3 regions of the Streptomyces sp. NPDC104106 genome follow, and region 3 is predicted to be linked to each of the others. Evidence: riboswitches for the same ligand, from Rfam matches in the RefSeq annotation. Region 3 holds a riboswitch; each other region holds the start of a gene.
What was found. A riboswitch is a leader RNA that binds a small molecule or an ion and turns the genes downstream of it on or off. The one in region 3 is predicted to bind cyclic di-AMP.
Positions count from the first base shown of each region.

Region 1: linked by a shared signal. The riboswitch ahead of ACZ60X_RS17945 (M23 family metallopeptidase) and the one ahead of ACZ60X_RS31445 (transglycosylase family protein) in region 3 are both predicted to bind cyclic di-AMP.
Region 2: linked by a shared signal. The riboswitch ahead of ACZ60X_RS32165 (transglycosylase SLT domain-containing protein) and the one ahead of ACZ60X_RS31445 (transglycosylase family protein) in region 3 are both predicted to bind cyclic di-AMP.

Region 1 covers NZ_JBVJMF010000007.1:21,006-28,027, reverse strand. The annotation lists gene ACZ60X_RS17970 (GTP cyclohydrolase II) at 489-1,166, opposite strand; gene ACZ60X_RS17965 (MarR family winged helix-turn-helix transcriptional regulator) at 1,333-1,866, opposite strand; gene ACZ60X_RS17960 (dihydrofolate reductase family protein) at 1,936-3,069, shown strand; tRNA gene ACZ60X_RS17955 (tRNA-Met) at 3,182-3,255, opposite strand; gene ACZ60X_RS17950 (PP2C family protein-serine/threonine phosphatase) at 3,412-4,668, shown strand; cyclic di-AMP (ydaO/yuaA leader) riboswitch at 4,831-4,975, shown strand; gene ACZ60X_RS17945 (M23 family metallopeptidase) at 4,985-6,010, shown strand; gene ACZ60X_RS17940 (aldo/keto reductase) at 6,079-7,022, shown strand, end outside.
Region 2 covers NZ_JBVJMF010000017.1:32,546-39,567, forward strand. The annotation lists gene ACZ60X_RS32155 (LolA family protein) at 1-650, opposite strand, end outside; gene ACZ60X_RS32160 (polyprenyl synthetase family protein) at 985-1,995, opposite strand; cyclic di-AMP (ydaO/yuaA leader) riboswitch at 2,845-3,027, shown strand; gene ACZ60X_RS32165 (transglycosylase SLT domain-containing protein) at 3,031-3,534, shown strand; gene ACZ60X_RS32170 (HAD family hydrolase) at 3,682-4,488, opposite strand; partial or broken gene ACZ60X_RS32175 (FAD-dependent oxidoreductase) at 4,591-5,791, opposite strand; gene ACZ60X_RS32180 (carboxylate--amine ligase) at 5,902-7,022, opposite strand, start outside.
Region 3 covers NZ_JBVJMF010000016.1:90,156-97,177, forward strand. The annotation lists gene ACZ60X_RS31425 (Ppx/GppA phosphatase family protein) at 1-651, opposite strand, end outside; gene ACZ60X_RS31430 (DUF501 domain-containing protein) at 648-1,208, opposite strand; gene ACZ60X_RS31435 (FtsB family cell division protein) at 1,255-1,731, opposite strand; gene eno (phosphopyruvate hydratase) at 1,854-3,161, opposite strand; gene ACZ60X_RS31445 (transglycosylase family protein) at 3,682-4,392, opposite strand; cyclic di-AMP (ydaO/yuaA leader) riboswitch at 4,397-4,571, opposite strand; gene ACZ60X_RS31450 (transglycosylase family protein) at 4,754-5,878, opposite strand; gene ACZ60X_RS31455 (cytochrome P450 family protein) at 6,047-7,022, opposite strand, start outside.

The DNA.
Region 1 (7,022 bases), on a different contig from region 3:
CGCCCTGCCTGCCGTCGGTCGGGACAAGGCCGTCTCGCCCCACCCTCGACCCTGCAACAGGCGCTCGCGCCCGGCCTCTCGGCGCGGGCAAGGGGCGCTCCCCGCTTGTACATCGATCCGGGTACCAGGTGCTCGTTCCCTGCCCTCGGCCTGTAACCCGCGCTCCCGGTCCCTTGGCGCGGACAAGGGGCTCTCCCCGCCCGTACATCGGCCCGGCAACGCGCTCGTCCCTCGCGCTCGGTCCGGCGACACGCGCTCGCTCCTCGCCCTCGGTCCGGCTCCGCGCTCACTCGCCGCCTCCGGTCCGGCAACACCCGCTCGATCCCCGCCCCCGCCGGGTAACGGGCTCGCTCCCCGCCCCCGGACCGGCAACACGCTCAACCTCCGCCCCCGGCCCGGACACTCGCGCTCACCCGCCACGTCGATCCGGGAGACGCCCTCCCACCCCCCACCCCCCACTCCCCACCGCCCATCCACCCAACGCCGCCTCAGCCCGCTGTGCGCTCGCGGAGGTCCGTGAGGCCGGCGAGTTCCGGTTGGTCCGTCAGTTCGGCCAGGGGCAGCGTGTGCTGGGTCTGGAGGACCTTGGCGCGCAGGTAGCGGACGTTGTGGGCGGTGGTGAAGACGCCGGTCGGGACCCGGTCCCGTACGACGGCTCCGAGCGCCCGCAACTGCTCGGCCTTGTCGGGGTTGTTGGACAGCAGGTCCAGCTTGCCGATGCCGAGGGCGGCGAGCATCTGCGCGGCGGCGGTGTAGTCGCGGGCGTCCTCCGGCAGGCCGAGCGCGGCGTTCGCCTCGTACGTGTCGAGGCCCTGGTCCTGGAGGGCGTAGGCGTCGAGCTTGTTGTAGAGGCCGATGCCGCGGCCCTCCTGGCGCAGGTAGAGCAGGACACCGCCGCGCACGGCGATGCGCTCCACGGCCTCGCGCAGCTGGGGACCGCAGTCGCAGCGGGCCGAGCCGAAGACGTCGCCGGTGAGGCACTCGGAGTGCAGCCGCACCAGCGGGACCGAGCCCGGGGCGGGGTCGCCGAGGACGACGGCGACATGCTCCTGGCCGTCGGCGAGGCCGTGGAAGGTGACGAGTTCGGCGTCCACGCCGTAGCCGTCGTGGAAGCGCAGCGGTACCCGGACGCGGGCGCGCGGCGTGGCGGCGGGGGTGTCGGGCATGCGGGTCCCTCCGGAGACAGTTGCTTCAGATTTGAAGCAGCGGTACGTGAGGGACCCTACCCCATGCTTAAAAGTTAAAGCAATTGGTTTCCGGTCCGACTCGTGAGGGCATGGGCGGCGGGGGGCGACCACAGCGACGACGGGGAGGGGGCGAGGGTGGCCGCGGTCACGAGGGCGGTGCCGAGGACGGGCAGGACGAACGCCGGCGCCACGGCACGTCCCCCGCCCCCGCCCCGGCCTCGGCGTCCTCCCCCTGAAGTCCCCGTACGACCCCCGTGAAGATCTCCTCCAGCTGTCCCACCTGCTCGGGCGTCAGCCGGTCGAAGAGGGTGGCGCGCACGGTCTCGACATGACCCGGCGCCGTCCGCTCCAGCACGGCCATGCCCTCGTCCGTCAGTACGGCGAGACTGCTGCGCTTGTCCCACCGGCAGTTCTCCCGGCGCACCAGACCGTCCCGTTCCAGCCGGGTCACGGCGTACGTCAGCCTGCTGCGCGTGATCTTCAGCGACTCGGCGAGATCGGTCATGCGCAGGCGCCGGTCCGGGGCGTCGGAGAGGTTCGCCAGGACCGAGTAGAACAGGTGGGGCATACCGGCGTCCTGCTGGAGCTGCCGGTCGAGCACGTCCTCCAGGAGGTGGGTCGCGGCCATGTACGCGCGCCAGGCGCGCTGCTCCTCGGGGCTGAGCCAGCGGGTCGTCATACAGTCAGTGTAAGTTTGTTTCAAACTTGAACCAACAATGCAGCTCACCGTCTCAGGGAGAACACGCCGATGTCGTACCCGTACGTGCTGCTGTCCGCCGCCGTCTCCCTCGACGGCTACCTGGACGACACCGGCCCCGAGCGCCTGCTGCTGTCCAGCCCGGCCGACTTCGACCGGGTCGACGCGGTACGGGCCGCGTCCGACGCCATCCTCGTCGGCGCCGGCACGATCCGCGCGGACAACCCGCGCCTGCTGGTCAACTCCGCCGAGCGCCGTGCCGCCCGGGTGAGCGAGGGCAAGCCCGCCTACCCCCTGAAGGTGACCGTCACCGCCTCCGGCGACCTCGATCCGGCCGCCCACTTCTGGCACACCGGCGGCGAGAAGGTCGTCTACACCACCGACGCAGGCGCCGAGCGCGCCGGCCGCCTCCTCGGCGGCACCGCCGACGTCGTACCGCTCGGCCCCGGCCTCGACTGGCGGGCCCTGCTGGAGCACCTGCACGCCGTGCGCGGTGTGCGGCGCCTGATGGTGGAGGGCGGCGGCACGGTCCACACCCAGCTGCTCCAGCAGGGCCTCGCCGACGAGCTCCAGCTGGTCCTCGCCCCGCTCCTCGTCGGCGACCCGGCGGCCCCGCGCCTGTTCGGCCCCGGTGCGTACCAGGCGGGCCGGCTGCGCCTGACCGAGACCCGCCGGATCGAGGACGTGGTCCTCATGCGCTACGAGCCCACCGCCCCCGGCACCGGACCCGCGCCCACCGCCGCCGACCGCCACTGGCTGCGCACCGCCTGCGACCTCGCCGCGCTGTGCCCGCCCTCCGAGACGGCGTTCAGCGTCGGCGCGGTGGTGGTCGCGGCCGACGGCACGGAGCTGGCCCGCGGCCACTCCCGCGAGGGCGACGACCCGGTGGTCCACGCGGAGGAGGCCGCGCTGGCGAAGATCGACCCGGCCGAGCCGCGGCTGCCCGGGGCCACGGTCTACAGCAGCCTGGAGCCGTGCGCCCGGCGCGCGTCGCGGCCGGCGCCGTGCTCCGAGCTGATCCTTCGGGCGGGGGTGCGGCGGGTGGTCACCGCGTGGCGCGAACCGGACACGTTCGTGGCGGCGGCCGACGGGACCGGCGTGCTGGCCAAGGGGGGAGCCGAGGTCGTCGTACTGGGGGAGTACGAGGAGCGGGCCAAGGCGCCGAACAGGCATCTGGTGGCGTAAGTCACCCCACGGGCGCCCCCGCCGCTGCCCGGGGCGCCCCCGCCGCACCCGAAAGAGCCCCGACAGCACTCAGGGCCCGGAATCCGATGGATTCCGGGCCCTGAGTCTTCAGTAGCGGGGACAGGATTTGAACCTGCGACCTCTGGGTTATGAGCCCAGCGAGCTACCGAGCTGCTCCACCCCGCGTCGTTGTGTTCACTACTGTACGCCATCCGCGCGGCACTTTGCACATCGGCTGATCAAGACGCCCCCGGAGCCCGTCATCCGCTCGGCCCACCGAGGTCGCCCGGCGGGCCGCGGGCCGTCAGGCTGGTCGTACGTCGGACACGTGGGAGACGCGCGGTGGGCCCTGGAGAGGTGGAGGAGAGCCCGTATGCCAGGGCGGGGGGCAGGCTTCCCGGCGACCCCGTGCCCGACCCGGGGCTCGGCGACGAGCCGGCGCCCCCGCGCCCGCACCGCTTCCCCCTCCGCCGGCCGGCCCGCGCCCTGCCCGCGCTGCTGATCGCCGGCGGGGTGCTGTACGGCCTGCTCACGCCGAGGGAGTTCACCGCCGTTCCGTTCTTCACCGCCGCCCCGCTGATCGCCGCGCCCCTGTCCGCGCTGCGCACCACCGTGCTGACCGGCGTCGCGGCCGTCGCCGCGATGTTCGCGGTGCGGGCCCAGGGCGGCGAGCACCCGGCCGTCGGCGTCGTCACGGACGTCGTCACCGTGACCAGCGTCGCCCTGCTGGCGGTGGCGATCAACCGGGTGGTGCGGATCGGCGACCGGCGGCTGGCCTCCGCCCGGGAGATCGCCGAGGCCGCCCAGCGGGCCGTACTGCCGGAGCCCGCCGCGCGGATCGGCGGCTTCGAGATCGCCGCCCGTTACGAGGCGGCCCGGCAGGACGCGTTCATCGGCGGCGACCTGTACGCGGTGCAGGACAGCCCGCACGGCGTCCGGCTGATCGTCGGGGACGTGCGCGGCAAGGGCATGGGCGCGGTGGCCGCCGTCGCCGTGGTGATCGGCGCGTTCCGGGAGGCCGCCGAGCAGGAGGACACGCTGGAGGCGGTGGCCCAGCGGCTGGAGCGCGCACTGGCCCGCGAGGGCACCCGGCGCGACGGCATCGACGCCTTCGAGGGCTTCACCACCGCCGTCCTCGCCGAACTCCCGCACGGCGACGGGCTCGTACGCATCGTCAACCGGGGTCATCCGCCCCCGCTGCTGCTGTCCGCCGACGGCGCGCCGCACACCCTGGCGGCCGCCGAGGCCGCGCTGCCGCTCGGCATGAGCGACCTGGGGATGTGGCCGGACCGGGCCATCGAGGCACCCTTCCCGGACGGCTCCACCCTGCTGCTGTACACCGACGGGCTGTCCGAGGCCCGCAACCGCCACGGCCGGTTCTTCGACCCCGAACGGCGGCTCGCGGGGCGCCTCTTCCGCGACCCGGCGGACCTGGTCGACGCGCTCGCCGAGGAGGTGCGGCGGCACTCCGGCGGCGGGATGGCCGACGACATGGCGCTGCTCGCCGTACGGCACCCGCAGGGGTTCCCGGGGTTCACGGATGGTGACCGGGTGACCGCCGTCCGCATGACACCTGAGACACCATCAAAACTGCCGTGACTCCTGAACCCTCGCCAACCCATCCGTTTTGCAGGGTTCGTGGATGATAAGTCCCGGCCGGGAACGTTAACGATCAAGCCCAACGGCTTGGAAAGTGACTCGCAAGTCTATTAACGTTCGATAACGCAGCGCGGTCGTCCCAGCCGCCACAAGAGGCGGCTCCGTGCGCACGCGCCGAATCCCGCAAGGGAACCGGGGAACCACCACCTTGGGGTGAATCACGCGGATACCGCCCGGTATACGCGCGTAGGAGACCTTCCTGCTCCGAACCCGTCAGCTAACCCGGTAGGCGACGGAAGGAAAGGAGTACGCCCGCGTGGCGTCCAACCGGCCTGCCCCAGAAGCCCCGTACATACCGGCGTCCGCCGAGCCCGAGGCCTTCGCCTACGGCTCCTACCGCGCCGAAGAGGGCCCCTGGGAGGAGTGGAACCCCACCGAGGACTCCGTCGACCGGGTCCGTGGCCGGCACCGTGTCGCCAAGCAGCGCGGCGGCTTCGCCCGCAGCTCCACCGTCCTCGGCGTCGGCGTCATGGCCGCCGTCGGCGCGGGCGGCATGGCCAGTGCCCACACCGGCAAGCCCCCGGTCTCCATCTCCCTGCCAGACTCCGTGAGCCACCTCTTCGACGGCGGCGGCTCCTCGGAGGCGTCGAAGACCACCGCCACCGGGCTCTCCGACGTCGGCGCGACCACCGACAGCGGCAAGGCCGGCGACGCGGGGGAGGCCCTGCGCAACCGGATCATGGCCCAGGCCGAGCACCAGCAGAGCAGGGCCGACAGCAAGGCCACCGCCGCCGCGCTCGCCGCCGCCGAGAAGCAGACCGCCGACGCCGCCGCCAAGGCCGAGAAGGACGCCGCCGCCAAGGCGGCGGCCGCCAAGGACAAGGCGCAGGCCGACGCCGAGAAGGCCGCCGAGACCGCGCGGCTGGCCGAGCTGGCCAAGCAGTACCAGTTGCCCGTCGTGTCGTACACGATCACCGGCACCTTCGGTCAGCCCGGCGCGATGTGGTCCTCCGGCTACCACACCGGCCTCGACTTCGCCGCCCCCACCGGCACCCTGATCAAGGCCGTCCACGGTGGCACGATCACCGAGGCGGGCTGGGCCGGCGCCTACGGCTACCGCACCGTCCTGACGCTGGACGACGGCACCGAGCTGTGGTTCTGCCACCAGTCCTCGATCAACGTCTCGGTCGGCCAGAAGGTCTCCACCGGCGACGTCATCGGCCGCATCGGCGCCACCGGCAACGTCACCGGCCCGCACCTGCACCTGGAGGTCCACCCGGGCGGCCAGCCCACCGGCATCGACCCGGCGGCGTGGCTGCGGGACAAGGGCCTCAACCCCTGACCGGTCCGGCGCGGAAATTCACACCGGCGGCGGAATGCGATCATCTGCCGCCGGTGTTGACGTAGAGCATGACTTCCTTGCGCACACTCGGTTCCTCGGACCTCCAGGTCTTCCCCCTCTCCCTCGGCGGCAACGTCTTCGGCTGGACCGCCGACGAGGAGACCTCCTTCGCCGTGCTCGACGCCTACACGGCCGCGGGCGGCAACTTCATCGACACCGCCGACGCCTACTCCGCCTGGGTCGAGGGCAACGAGGGCGGCGAGTCCGAGACGGTCATCGGCAAGTGGCTCAAGGCCCGCGGCAACCGCGACGACGTCGTCATCGCCACCAAGGTCAGCCAGCACCCGAAGTTCCAGGGCCTGTCCGCCGCCAACATCAAGGCGGCCGCCGACGCGTCCCTGAGCCGCCTGGGCACCGACCACATCGACCTCTACTACACGCACTTCGACAAGCCCGAGATCCCGGTCGAGGAGATCATCGGCGCCCTCGACGAGCTGGTGCGGGCGGGCAAGGTCCGGCACATCGCCGCCTCCAACATCAGCCCCGAGCGCCTTCAGGCCTCCCTCGACTTCTCCGAGCGCGAGGGCCTGGCCCGCTACGTCGCCCTCCAACCGCACTACAACCTGGTCTCCCGCGACACCTACGAGGGCGAGCTGCAGGACCTGGCCGCCAAGGAGAACCTGTCCGCGGTGCCGTACTTCTCCCTCGCCGCGGGCTTCCTGACCGGCAAGTACCGCCCGGGCACCAAGGTCGACAGCGCCCGCGCCGACCGGGCCCAGGGGTACGCCGAGTCCGAGCGCGGCCAGAAGGTCCTCGCCGCCCTGGACGAGATCGCCGCCGCCCACGAGGCCCCGCACGCCACGGTCGCCCTGGCCTGGCTCGCGGCCCAGCCCACGGTCACCGCCCCGATCGCCTCGGCCCGCACGGTGGAACAGCTGCCCGCGCTGCTGGGGGTGGCGGACCTGAAGCTGACGCAGGACGAACTGGCGAAGCTGACGGCGGCGTCGGCGTA
Region 2 (7,022 bases), on a different contig from region 3:
GCGCGGCCGGCGACCTGCTCGGTGCCGTCGACGGTGACGGACGTGGTGCCGTCCACCGCCTTCAGCGCCTGGTCGGCGAAGTCCTTGGGCGTGGCCGGGGGCTCGGTCCGACGGTCCTTGCCGGAGTCGGCGGAGGTGCTGTGGAAGACCGAGTTGGTCTTGCTGTCGTAGCCCCAGACGTTCGTGCCGTCGTGGATGAGGCTGTACTCGGAGCCGCTCTCCAGCAGCGACACCTTCTGCTTGTCCGGGCCGTCGGTGGCCACGCGCAGCGTGTGCATGCCGGAGGCCAGCTCGGTGAGCTTGGCCTGCGGGTCGGCGGAGGAGCCGCCGCCCGCGCCCTTACCCATCCCGGAGGCGAGGCCGCTCTCCAGACCGCCCAGGTTCGGCAGGCCGAGGTCCGTGCTGATCTTCACCGTGCCGGACAGCTGCTGCACGTCCGATGCGGCGATCTTGTCGATGAGCTGCTTCGCTGTGATCTTGGGCAGGTCGGGGTCACCGGAGGCGGCGAGCGCCGGGACCAGCCCGATCGTGGCCGCCGCCACGCCCACCACCGCGACCGGGACCGCGTACCGCGCGGCCTTGCGGCGTCCGGCGCGCGGGTTCTCGTCCCGCGCGGCGTCCACTGCGTCGTCGGATTCGTACGGTGCCATGTGTGCCTTACCTCCGTCGTCGGCGGCGGCTGTCCTCACGCTGGTCCACCCTGAGCCGCCATTTTCACCCGAATCGGTGAAGAGTGGTGAAGTCCGTGTTCTCCATCTCACCAAATCGGCCATGAGGAAGCGTCAGACCACGGAGCCAACTCCGTGTACGACTGGGGTATGACACTCAGGGGCGCCCGTCCCGGGGACCCCTAGGGGCCGGGCCGGGCCGCACGGCCAGGACAGGACACCGTACGGCCGATTGCCGGGTGGTTGGACACGTCAGTCGCGCGCCGCCGCCCCGCCGCTGGAGGACCAGCCGTGCGCCGCCGCAGGCCGGGAGGCGTCAGCCCGCGCGGTGCACCACCGCGTCGCACAGCTCCTGCAGCGCCGCCTTGGCATCGCACTCCCGCAGCGGCGACAGCGCCGCCCGCGCCTCCTCCGCGTACCGCACGGTGTCGCGGCGGGCCTGCTCCAGCGCGGGGTGCGCGCGCAGCTTGGTCAGCGCCTCGGCGTGCCGGGCGTCGTCGCTGAGGTCGGAGTCGAGCAGCTCGCACAGCGCGAGGTCCTCGGGCAGCCGGAGCCGGGCCGCGCGCTCACGCAGCCGGAGCACGGGCAGGGTCGCGATGCCCTCGCGCAGGTCGGTGCCCGGGGTCTTGCCGGACTCGCGCGAGTCGGAGGCGATGTCCAGGACGTCGTCGGCGAGCTGGAAGGCGACACCGAGCCGCTCGCCGTACTGGGTGAGCACGTCGACGACCGTCTCGTCGGCGCCCGACATCATCGCGCCGAACCGGCACGACACCGCGACCAGGGAGCCGGTCTTGCCGCCGAGCACGTCGAGGTAGTGCTCGACCGGGTCACGGCCGTCCGAGGGACCGGCAGTCTCCAGGATCTGGCCCGTGACCAGCCGCTCGAACGCGAGGGCCTGCACCCGGACCGCCTCGGGGCCGAGGTCGGCGAGGATCTGGGAGGCGCGGGCGAACAGGAAGTCGCCGGTGAGCACCGCGACGGAGTTGCCCCAGCGGGTGTTGGCGCTGTCCACGCCGCGCCGCACGGCGGCCTCGTCCATGACGTCGTCGTGGTACAGCGTGGCGAGGTGGGTCAGCTCCACCACGACGGCCGACGGCACGATGCCCGGCGCGTAGGGGTCGCCGAACCGTGCCGCGAGCATCACGAGCAGCGGGCGGAACCGCTTCCCGCCGGCCCGTACGAGGTGCTGCGCGGCCTCCGTGATGAACGGGACCTCGCTCTTGGTGGCTTCGAGCAAGCCTTCCTCGACAGCCGCCAATCCGGCCTGGACATCGGCTTCGAGAGCCTGGTCCCGCACGCTCAGCCCGAACGGCCCGACGACGGTCACGAGGGGTCTCCTGTCTGCTGGTGTCTGCTGGCGATTACACGGTTTGTCGATAGGTCGCTGCCATCACTCAAGTCAGCGTATCCGGTCCTGTTTCGATCACCGATAGCGCCCACCGGTCCAGCCTGGGCGGTATTGGATCATGACCGGTATGTTTTTGATCAGATGGTAAGAACGGACATTTATCGACTTAACAGGAAGCCTCGCTCTTTGTCGCCAACCGGAAGGCGAGCGGAGTAACACCTCCACCCCGTCCCCGGTCGATCACCTCCGCCACGACAACGACGGGCACGCCATCCCCGGTTCCATCCCCCCGTCGGCGCACCGCACCGCTCCGGCGCCCGACCCGCAGCAGCTCCCCAGCACCCGACGCACCCTCCTCCGATTCACCCGCCGCACGCACTCCTTCCGTTCACCCGCCGGGTGCGCCCCTTCCGGCCGGCGCTCCTCCCAGTCGCCCGCCGATCACCTCACACCCACCTCTCACCCCCGCCCGACACCCCCCGGCACCCCCATCGCCCCCCCATCCAGCCCCCTGCCCCCACCTCCCCTGCCGCGCGCACCACCACACCGAGCCGGAATCCCAGATGACCGATTTGCCAGGATTTGATATTTCGTGAGTTGGGTCACGACCCCCCACTTCGCGCCCTCTTCACACACCGACCGCCCCACCACCCGTTCCCCCTTGCCCGGACGGCGAGTTGAGGATTGGCATCCGCAAAGGATCAAGCACCCCATAGGGGATTGATCAAGGTCAAATGGGGCGCCATGTGAATCCGGTACTTGTTCCCGGCATGTGCTCTCGCATACGTTCCCGCTCGCCGGGCGGACGCCGAATCCTGCCGCCGCCCGCATAACCATCCGCGAACTCATTCGTACGGCAGGAGCGGGGGACCCAGGTAAGTCGCCGGGCCGGTCGGCACATGTCGCACCGGAACGGCTAGGGGTTAAGCCACGCCTTCTCACGAAGGCACGGCCGGGCACCTCCCCGCCCGAACCCGACAGCTCACCTCGCAGGCGACGGAGAGGAACTTCGCCATGCCTGCTGCCGCTCAGCACCGCCGTACCCGGACCAGCCGTCTCATGCGCACCGTCGCCGCCGCCGGCACCGGTGCCGCCGTCCTCGCGCTGCCTCTCATCGGCGCCACCAGCGCCTCCGCCGCCACCGGCACCACCAAGACGGCCGTCACCACCAAGGCCCTCGTCGCCACCGCCGGGTACTCGAACAACCTCGACGGCTGGATCCGCGAGTCCCTCGCGATCATGGCCCAGAAGGGCATCCCGGGCACCTACAACGGCATCTACCGCAACATCATGCGGGAGTCCTCCGGCAACCCGCTGGCCATCAACAACTGGGACTCCAACGCCGCCGCCGGCATCCCCTCCAAGGGCCTGCTCCAGGTCATCGACCCGACCTTCCGGGCCTACCACGTGGCCGGCACCTCCTTCAACCCGTACGACCCGGTCGCGAACATCACCGCGGCCTGCAACTACGCCGCCGCGCGCTACGGCTCCATCGACAACGTCTCCAGCGCGTACTGAGACACCGGCGCCACGGGCCGGGACACCACAGCCCGTGACGCGGAGGCCCGCGCGGTCGTCTGACACAGGGTGGTCTGCCACAGGGGCCGCCCTGGCCGGACGCTGCTGACCGGCGCGTGCCGGTATGCCGGTCAGCCGATGCGTCGGTCAGCCGGCCGGGAGCAGTCTTTCGAGGACGACGGCGACGCCGTCGTCCTCGTTCGACAAGGTGATCTCGTCGGCCACCGCCTTGAGTTCGGGATGCGCGTCGGCCATGGCGACCCCATGCCCCGCCCACTCGAACATCGGGATGTCGTTGGGCATGTCCCCGAACGCCACGGCCTGCCCGGCGCCGACCCCCAGTCGCTCGGCGGCCAGCGCGAGCCCGGTCGCCTTGGTCACCCCGCACGGCTGGAGCTCCACGGTCCCGGGCCCCGACATCGTGACCGTCGCCAGCGGACCCACCACCGCGCGCGCGACCGCCGCCAACTCGTCGTCGGACAGGACGGCGTGGCGCAGCAGCACCTTGCTGATCGGCTCGCACCACAGGTCGTCGCGCCGGCCGACCCGGACCGAGGGCAGGGTCGGGTGCGGCATCCGGTAGCCGGGCTCGATCAGCGTGAGCCCGTCGACACCGTCCTGGTCCACGGCCGCGTAGACCTGCCCCACCTCGGCCTCGATCTTGCCGAGCGCTTCCTCGGCCAGTTCACGGTCCAGCCGCACCGACCACAGCAGGCGGCCGCTTCCGGCGTCGTAGACCTGCGCGCCCTGGCCGCACACCGCGAGCCCGCCGCACCCGAGGTGCGCGAGCAGCGGCCGTACCCGCGGGGCCGGGCGGCCCGTCACCACCAGATGGCGGGCGCCGACCCGCGCCGCCCGCGCGAGCACGGCGAGCGTCCGGCCGGAGACCGTGTCGTCGCCGCGCAGCAGCGTTCCGTCCAGGTCAGTGGCGATCAGTGCATATGCGGCTGCCATGTTCAGAGAATACGGACGCGGCGCCGGTCCGACTCACCTTGTCATGCTGCGCACTTACGTGCTCATCAGCCCCAAGTGCCGTCTTTCAGCCACACGACGGTGTCAGCCGTGGGCCGCTGCCAGGTGGCGCGCCAGGCGCGGGGAGGCGAACTCGGTGCCGCACACGAAGCGCATCACCGGGCCGTACGACGCCGCCGCCGGCAGGCCGGTGAAGCACAGGCCGGGGACGGAGGACACGTAGCCGGGGCCGAGCTTCGGCGCGCCACGGCTCACCTCGAGGCCGGTGCGCAGTCCGGGGCCGAGGAAGTCCAGCGCGGCGATGTCGACGCGGTAGCCCGTGGCCGCGATGACGTGGCCGGCGGTGAGCCGCTCCGTACGGGCCGCCGTGCGTGCGGACGGTGAGCACGGGGCTGCCGTCCTGCGCGTGCGCGCCCACGATCCGCTCGACCTCCCGCACCTGTACGGCGCCCTCGAACCGCTCGCGCAGCCACCAGGCGCCGAGCGGCCCGAGGACCCGGCGGACCAGGTAGTGGCGGGCGGCTTCGGGCAGGTGGCGGTAGGGGTGCGGGTAGTAGCTGAGCGCCCACAGCGACCAGGCGCGGCCGAAGGGGGACTCGGGGCGCAGCCTCGGCTGCTCCCAGGGCGGCGCGCCGAAGGCCACCCGGCCCCGGCCGCGCGCGACGACACGCACGCGTGCGCCCGCTTCCGCGGCGAGCGTCGCCGTCTCCAGCGCGGACTGGCCGGCGCCGGCCACGATCAGCTCCTGACCGGCGAACCGGCTGAGATCGTGGTGCTGGGAGCTGTGCGAGAGCGGGCCGAGGCCGCGGGTCCGTCGGGTGCCCCGCCCGCCAGCTCAGCCGGAAGACGGGCGAGGCCGGACAGCCCGGTGGCGACGACCACCGCGCGTGCGGTGCACAACTCACTCGAGCCCAGTTTCAGTTCGAAGCCACCGCGCGCGTGACGATCGACGGAGACGACCCGCACCCGCTCCGGACCCGGCAGCAGTCGCCGCTGGAACCACTCCCCGTACGCGATGAAGGTATCCACCGGGATGATGTCCTCGTCGGTCACCAGAGGACGGATTCCGGCCGCGTCGCAGTAGTCGGCGAGGGTGTGGCCGGGCTGTGGGCAGTCGAGGCTGGAAGCGGCGGGAGTCGACTTCAGGAGCATGCCCTCGGGCATGTGGGCGCGCCAGCTGACCATGGGGTCGCCGAAGACGCGGACGGGGATGCCGCGCGCGGAGATGGGCGGCGGTGGACAGGCCGAACGGTCCGGCCCCGATGACTGCAACCGGTGGAGTCACGAAGTCCCTCCCCAGGACACGGTGTGCCACGCGCGGTGGCCTTGCCTGCTTCGTGGATGTCTGACGCCTGCTGTGCGCGGCCGCTGCGCGCGAGGGTGTTGCGCGTGCGCCTACGGCGTGGCGGTGCCGTTGCCGCGCCGGGTGGTGCGCCACAGCTGGTACAGGTGCTTCGCGCCCGGACGCACGAAGCGGGCGAGCATCGTGAGGAACGGCAGCGGGTCGTCACCCGCGAACCAGGCCAGCTCCGTCCCGCTCGCCTTCGCCGGCGCGTGGGGCGTCGTGTAGCCGCTGCGGCGGTAGGCGAGGAGGGCGGGCAGGTCGATGTTCTCCACGATGTAGCGGTGTCCGGCGCGCTGTTCCCCCTCCGGTACGGCGCGGCCGGTCAGGTCCAGATGCAGGGCGCGGACGACGTCCACCCCCGACTCGTTCTCGAAGAGCCGGAACTGGGCGCCCATGCGGGGGTTGAAGTCGAGGAGTTTGTACTGTCCGTCGCGCCGGTCGAAGCGCAGGTCGAGGTCGATGATGCCGCTGAAGCCGATCTGTTTGATGAAACGCGCGGCGAGGTCGGCGAGTTCCGGGTTGTCGACGACGTACGCGTTCGCCGTCATCCCGGCGTGCGGCGGCCACGAGCGGACCTTGACGCCGGTGAACAGCGCGAGCGGTGTGGAGTCCGGACCGAAGCAGGCGTGCACGATCCAGTCCTCGGCCTCCTCGCGCGGGAGGTACTCCTGGAGGATCACACCCGGTTCCTCGCCCCAGTCGCGGGCCAGGGCGAGCAGCCCCGCGCGCGTGGCGATGCGCGTGGTGCCGTTCACGGCGGGCCGACGGCGCCGTACGAACGCCTCGCGGTTCTTGGCCACCACCGGGAAGCGGGCCGTGCCGGCGAAGGCGACGATGTCGTCGTAGGACTCCGGGAAAACGGCCGCCGGGCTGGCGATGCCGTGCTCGACGCACAGTTCGTGCAGCCCCTGTTTGCTCGCGAGCCGGCGCGGCAGCACGGGATCGACCCTCGGGAAGAGAAATGATCCGGCCAAATCGTCCTGGTGCTCGGCGATCAGGACGGCGGCCTCCTCGTCGGTCGGTATCAGGACGGTCGGGCGCCCGATCCTGCGGCCGATGCGCAACAGGCCCTGGACCAGGTGGCCGGGCTCCTCCGCGCCGGTCGTCGGCCACACGAACGCCTTCTTCAGATAGCGCGAGGAGGCCGCCGGCGTGTACGGGTCCTCGGTGA
Region 3 (7,022 bases):
GAGGCCCACCAGGGTGTGCGCCGCCCGCAGCGGGACGGTCTGCTCCGCGAGGTCCAGGGCGGCCTCGATGTCGGCCCTCATCGCGGCGATCCGCTCCTCGGTGGGCGGGTCGCAGACCTCGCCGCCGCGCACCAGGTGCCGTTCGGTCATCCGCACACAGCCGACGTCGACCGAGCGCGCGGCCCGCACGTGCTCCTCGCCGACGACGAACTCGGTGGAGCCGCCGCCGATGTCCACCACCAGGTACGGCCTGGCGAGGTCGGTGCGGCCGGTCAGCTCCTTGGTGGCGCCGGTGAAGGAGTACTCGGCCTCCTGGTCGCCGGTGATCACCTCCGGCTCGACCCCGAGGATGTCCAGCACCCCGCGCACGAACTCGTCGCGGTTCTCGGCGTCCCGGGAGGCGGAGGTGGCGACGAAGCGGAGCTTCTCGGCGCCGTGCTCCTTGATGATCCCGGCGTACTCCCGGCACGCGGCGAACGTGCGCTCCAGCGCCTCCGGCGCGAGCCGCCCGGTGCGGTCGACGCCCTGGCCGAGCCGCACGATCGTCATCCGGCGGTCCAGGTCGACCAGTTCGCCGGTCGCGGGGTCCGCGTCGGCGACGAGCAGACGGATGGAGTTGGTACCGCAGTCGATGGCGGCGACACGGGTCACTTCTCGTCTCCCTCGGGGCGTTCGCCGGTGCCTTCGGCGTTCTCGGTGAGCGTCACGCAGGCGCCCTTGCGCCACCACTCCGGCAGCATCGCCAGGGCCTCGTCGCCGAGCGGGTTCACGCCCGGGCCGGCGGCCAGCGAGTGGGCGACCAGGACGTGCAGGCACTTCACCCGGTCCGGCATGCCGCCCGCGCTCGGGAAGCCCTTCAGCTCCTCGATCTCGTCCCGGCGCCGGATGTAGTCCTCGTGCGCGGCGCGGTACGCGGCGGCCAGCTCCGGGTCGGTCGCGAGCCGCTCGGTCATCTCCTTCATCACGCCGTTCGCCTCCAGCGTGCCGATGGCGGAGGACGCCTTCGGGCACGTCAGGTAGTACAACGTCGGGAAGGGCGTGCCGTCGGGCAGCCGCGGCGCCGTCTCCACGACGTCCGGCTGGCCGCACGGGCAGCGGTGCGCGATGGCCCGCAGGCCCCGCGGCGGGCGGCCGAGCTGCTGCTTGAAGGCCTCGACGTCCGCGTCGGTGGGCTCGGTGCGCGAAGTGGGCGGCGGAGGGGTTTCCATGACTGCTTTCGGATGGCTTTCTGTCGGTCACCGGCCGGCGGCCGGCTCACTGGTCGGAGGCGTCGGACTTGTCGACCCCGTCCCAGACGTTGGCGTACCAGGGCCGCTGGGCGGCCTTCAGGTCGGCGCGGGACTGCCGGGCCGCATGGGGGTCGACGACCACGTACCCGGTCTCCCCCGGCATCACATAATGCAGCCGGCGCCGGATCTGCTGCTCGGCGTAGGCGTCGTCCTGCCAGCGTGCCTTGAGGTCGCGCAGCTGCTCGACGCGCTTGCCGGCCTGTCGCTGCTGCCGCTGGAGGTCGGAGATCTGCGCGCGCTGGGAGACGTACTGACGCATCGGGTAGGCGAGCGCGACGATCATCGAGCACAGCACCAGGACGAGCAGCGCGGCGCGCCCGGTGAGCCGGGAGCGGCGGGCCTGCCGCTTGCTCTGGGAACGGTAGACCCGGGCCGCGGTCTGCTCGCCGAGCAGCCGCAGCCTGGTCGCGGTGGAGAAACGGTCCCGGTCCCGTGCGGCCATCGTGGCTCTCCGCCTCCCCTTGCCTTCTGCCTCGCGCTTCACACGTGCGTACGTCCCCGGACACGGTACGGGACCGGTACGGGGACGTACGTACGACTGGCTAAGACTTAGCCCGGACTGGCTCAGCCCTTGGAGATCTGGGCGGTGCCCTTGAAGCGCGGGAAGGCGCTGCGGCCGGCGTACACCGCGGCGTCGTCGAGGATCTCCTCGATGCGCAGCAGCTGGTTGTACTTGGCGACGCGCTCGGAGCGGGCCGGGGCGCCGGTCTTGATCTGGCCGCAGTTGGTGGCGACGGCGAGGTCGGCGATGGTGACGTCCTCGGTCTCGCCGGAGCGGTGGGACATCATGCACTTGAAGCCGTTGCGCTGGGCCAGCTCGACGGCGTCCAGGGTCTCGGTCAGCGAGCCGATCTGGTTCACCTTCACGAGCAGGGCGTTGGCGGTGCCCTCCTCGATGCCGCGGGCGAGGCGCTCGGGGTTGGTGACGAACAGGTCGTCGCCGACGAGCTGGACCTTGTCACCGAGGCGGTCGGTGATGACCTTCCAGCCGGCCCAGTCGTCCTCGAACAGCGGGTCCTCGATGGAGACCAGCGGGTAGGCCGCCACCAGCTCCTCGTAGTACTCCGTCATCTCGGCGGCGGAGCGCTCCTTGCCCTCGAAGAGGTACTTGCCGTCCTTGTAGAACTCGGAGGCGGCGACGTCGAGCGCGAGGGCGATCTGCTCGCCGGGGACGTAACCGGCCTCCTTGACGGCCTCCAGGATGAGGTCCAGGGCGGCGCGGTTGGACTCCAGGTTGGGGGCGAAGCCGCCCTCGTCGCCGAGGCCGGTGGACAGGCCCTTGCTCTTCAGGACCTTCTTCAGCGTGTGGTAGACCTCGGCGCCCCAGCGCAGGGCCTCGGAGAAGGACTCCGCACCTACGGGGGCGATCATGAACTCCTGGATGTCCACGTTGGAGTCGGCGTGCGAGCCGCCGTTCAGGATGTTCATCATCGGGACGGGCAGCAGGTGCGCGTTCGGGCCACCGAGGTAGCGGAACAGCGGCAGGTCGGAGGCCTCGGAGGCGGCGTGGGCCACGGCCAGCGAGACGCCGAGGATGGCGTTGGCGCCGAGGGAGCCCTTGTTGTCCGTGGCGTCCAGGTCGAACATGGCCTGGTCGATCAGGCGCTGCTCGGTGGCGTCGTAGCCGACCAGCTCCGGGCCGATCTGCTCGATGACGGCGAGGACGGCCTTCTCGACGCCCTTGCCCTGGTAGCGGTTCGGGTCACCGTCGCGCAGCTCGATGGCCTCGAAGGCACCGGTGGAGGCGCCGGACGGGACGGCGGCACGACCCGTGCTGCCGTCGTCGAGGCCGACCTCGACCTCGACCGTGGGGTTGCCTCGGGAGTCCAGGATTTCCCGGGCTACGACGACGTCGATGGACGGCACGAGCATCTCCTTCTTGGATGTGACGCTGGAACTGCGAAGTGGTGTGCCTTACGGCTGTGCCTTGCGACTAGAGCCTAACCGTCTCCGGGGGATCAGCCACCGACCGACCGCCCCGTGGACGGGGAGGGACACGCAGACGGTACCCATTGTTCACCAGCGGAACAAAGGGGGGCGCGGGTGAAGAGCGGGCAAACGAGTGGGGCGGGGGCGGACGCCGGGGGCGGGGCCTGGCCGGCCGGAGCGTTCGAGTGCCGGAGCGAGCGGTGGGGGCGAGAGCCGGGACCGACCTGGCGGGGCGGGGAAGGCTCGGGCGTGCGGCGGGCGCGGAGGGCGGCGTCGGGGTTGGCCCGGCGGAACGCCGGGGGCCGGGGGGAGCGGTGTGGGGGTGAAAAGACCCCGCCCCGGCGCGTACGGGGGAACACGCGCCGGGGCGGGGAGCCCGTGGGGACGGGGGGTGGCCCTCACGGGGTCCTCAGTGTGGGGGGTGGGGATGTGAGGGCCCTGCGGGTCCGGCCGGAGCCGGATGTCACTTCAGGTGCAGCTGCTGACCCGGGTAGATGAGGTCGGCGTTGTCGATGATGTCCTTGTTCAGCTCGAACAGCTTCTGCCAGCCGCCCCGCACCTGGTGCTTCTCGGCGATGGAGCTGAGGGTGTCACCCTTGACGACCTTGTACTCGCCGTCGCCCTTCTTGACCTTCTTGCCGGTCGGGGTGGTGACGGTCTTGCTCGCGGACGGGGCCGTGCGCTCGGCGGAGCGGGAGGCGGCCTGCCCGTCGGTGGAGCGGGTGGTGGTGCCGGCGCCGCTGCCGGCGGAGCTGCTGCTCGACGAGCTGGAGCCGGCGCTCGGGGCGGAGCCGTTGTACGCGGCGGAGGACAGCCCCGTGCCGCAGACCGGCCAGGCGCCCTTGCCCTGCGCGGCGAGGACCTTCTCGGCGACCGCGATCTGCTGCGCCTTGCCGGCCTGGTTGGCCTGCGGGGCGTACGCGGTGCCGCCGTACGCGGCCCAGGTGGAGGCGGAGAACTGCAGGCCACCGTAGTAGCCGTTGCCGGTGTTGATGGACCAGTTCCCGCCGGACTCGCACTGGGCGACCGCGTCCCATTCGGAGGCGGTGGCGGCGGAGGCGTTGCCGGCCGCCATCAGCGGGGCGGCGACGGCGGCACCGGTGACACCGGCGAGCGCGATGACGCGGGTGGCCTTGGACGGGCGACGGTGCTTGCCCTTGCCGGAGAACAGCATGGATCGATCCCCTCACCGACGCCTGCGAGGTGAGCTGTCGGGTTCGGGCCGGTTGAGTTGCCCGGCCGCACGCCCGCTGTCGCGGGCCTGCGGCTTCACCCCAAGCCGGTTCCGGCGTCAACTGCCGGTTCCGGCGCCTACCTTGGGTCCCCCGCTCCTGCCTACGGCGCTTGACGCGACGACTGTTCCCGGGCGACCGCTGGCAGGATTCGGCGTTGCGGCTGCCGGGGCTCGTGGTGACGAGCGGTCCTGACCGTAGACACGCGATCGACGGAATTTCAAAGACGATCAGGGCTTCTGAGACTCATCCCACACTTTCGCCAAACCGGACATTAGCGATCAACTGGGGCGTCAACTCCCGCTATCGCGCGCCCGTTTCGCGACCCACTTCCAGCGTCTGACCGGCGGCGATGAGGTTCGGGTCGGCGCCTATCACCTTGATGTTGCCGTCGTAGAGCGCATGCCATCCGCCGTCGACGCCAAGGGAGTCGGCGATGGAGGCGAGCGTGTCGCCCTCGCGGACGGTGTAGGTGGCCGGCCCGCTGCCCGCATGGCGGCCGGCGGACGTGGCGTTCTGACCGTTTGCCGCGCTTTCGTCCGCACTGTCCCCGCGGTGACGTCCGCCACTGCTGAGCGCTCCGGTGTCGACGAGGCTCCAAGAGCCGGGACTCTGGCGGGAATTGTCCGACTCGTCGGTTCCGGGGACGGCCGTCGGGGAACTGTCGCTCGCCGGCGCGTTCCCGGTGCCCGACGAACCGGTGGAACCTCCGGCTCCCGCAGAACCGGACGCACCCGCCTTGTCGGTCTTGTCGGACTTGGGGGTGTCGGTCCCGCCGGAGTCACGCTTCCCGCCCGACGCCGTGCCGGAACCCTCGCTCGCGCCCGGCGTGGCCGTGCTGCCGGAGCCCACGGAAGAACCCGCGCCGGAGCCGGACTTCGCGCCCGACTGGGAGCCCGAACCGGAGCCGCTCCCGGAACCCGAGCCGGACCCCGACCCGGAGCCGTCCGGCAGGCCGGAGGAGTCGGAGGTGTCGGCCGAGGCGGAGTCGTCGCCCGACCCCTTGCCGTTGCCGGAGCCGCCGACGCCCGTGTCGACCTTGACCGAACCAGAGTTGGAGGTCAGCCCGGCGGTCAGCGCGCACATGGTCCACGGCTTGGTGCCCTGGTCGGCGAGGATCTTCTCGGCGACGGCGATCTGCTGGTTGCGGCTGGCCTGGTCGGGGCTGTCGGCGTACTGCGTGCCGCCGTACTTGTCCCAGTCGTCCTGCGAGATCTGCAGACCGCCGTAGTACCCGTTGCCGCTGTTCGCGCTCCAGGAACCCCCGCTCTCGCACTCGGCGACCTTGTCCCACGTGGTGCCGTCGGCCGCGTGGGCGCTCGCGGCGCCGAGCAGCGGGATGGCGATGGCGGAGCCGGTCACTCCCGCCGCGACGATGAGGGCCGGAGCCTGACGGGGGCGACGGTGACGACCGTTCCCGGAGAGCATGCGGAAACCTTTCGTGCGACAGCAGGGACGGCGTGGCGGATGGTGCCGGTCGCCACGCTGATGGGTGAACGTATCGGCAGACGATCACTTGTCACAAGTTAATGCCGCACAGATCACGTGAAGATCACAGAGTTGAGCCGCTGTCATGTTTGTGGCGGACCCGTGACGTCAGCGGACCGGAGTGAACTCCACCGGCAGCGTGCGCAGGCCCCGCATGATGAGTCCGCCGCGCCAGCGCAGATCGGCCGGATCGGCCGCGAGCCGCAGGTCGGGCAGCCGGGTGAGCAGGGTGGCGAGCGCGCTCTGGCCCTCCAGGCGGGCGAGCGGCGCGCCCAGGCAGTAGTGGATGCCGTGGCCGTAGCCGAGGTGCTGGTTGTCCCGGCGCGAGAGGTCCAGCACGTCCGGCTCGGCGAACCGCTCCGGGTCCCGGTCGGCCGCCGCGAGCACCACGAGCACCGGGTCGCCGGGCGCGATGTCCTGGCCGCCGATGCTGAGCGGCTCGGTGGCGAACCGCCAGGTGGCCAGCTCCACCGGGCCGTCGTAGCGCAGCAGTTCCTCGATGCCGGTCTCCAGCAGATCCCGTTCGCCCCGCGCCAGCGAGTCCTGCAGCCGCCCGCGCTGTCCGGGGTGGGTGAGCAGCGCGTAGGTGCCGTTGCCGATCAGGTTCACGGTCGTCTCGAAACCGGCGAACAGCAGGATGAAGGCCATCGCCGCGGCCTCGTTCTCGGTGAGGTGCTCGCCGTGGTCGGAGGCGCGGATGAGGCCGGAGATCAGGTCCTCGCCGGGCGCGGGTTCGGCGGGCAGTGCCTCGCGCTTCTTGTGGATCAGCTCGGCGAGATAGCCGCGCATCTTCTTGACGGACCGCGCGACCCCGCCCCGCGGCCCTCCTCCGTGCCGGATCATCATCCCCGCCCAGTCCCGGAAGTCGTCCTGGTCCTCGCGCGGGACGCCGAGCATGTCGCAGATGGCGTAGATGGGGAGCGGGAAGGCGAACTCGTGGATGAGGTCGGCGGACCCCCTTTCGGCGAACCGGTCGATGAGCCGGTCGGTCAGCTCCTGCACCCGGGGCGCGAACTCGGCGACGCGCCGGGGCGTGAACGCCTTGCTGACCAGCCGGCGCAGCCGGGTGTGGTCCGGCGGGTCG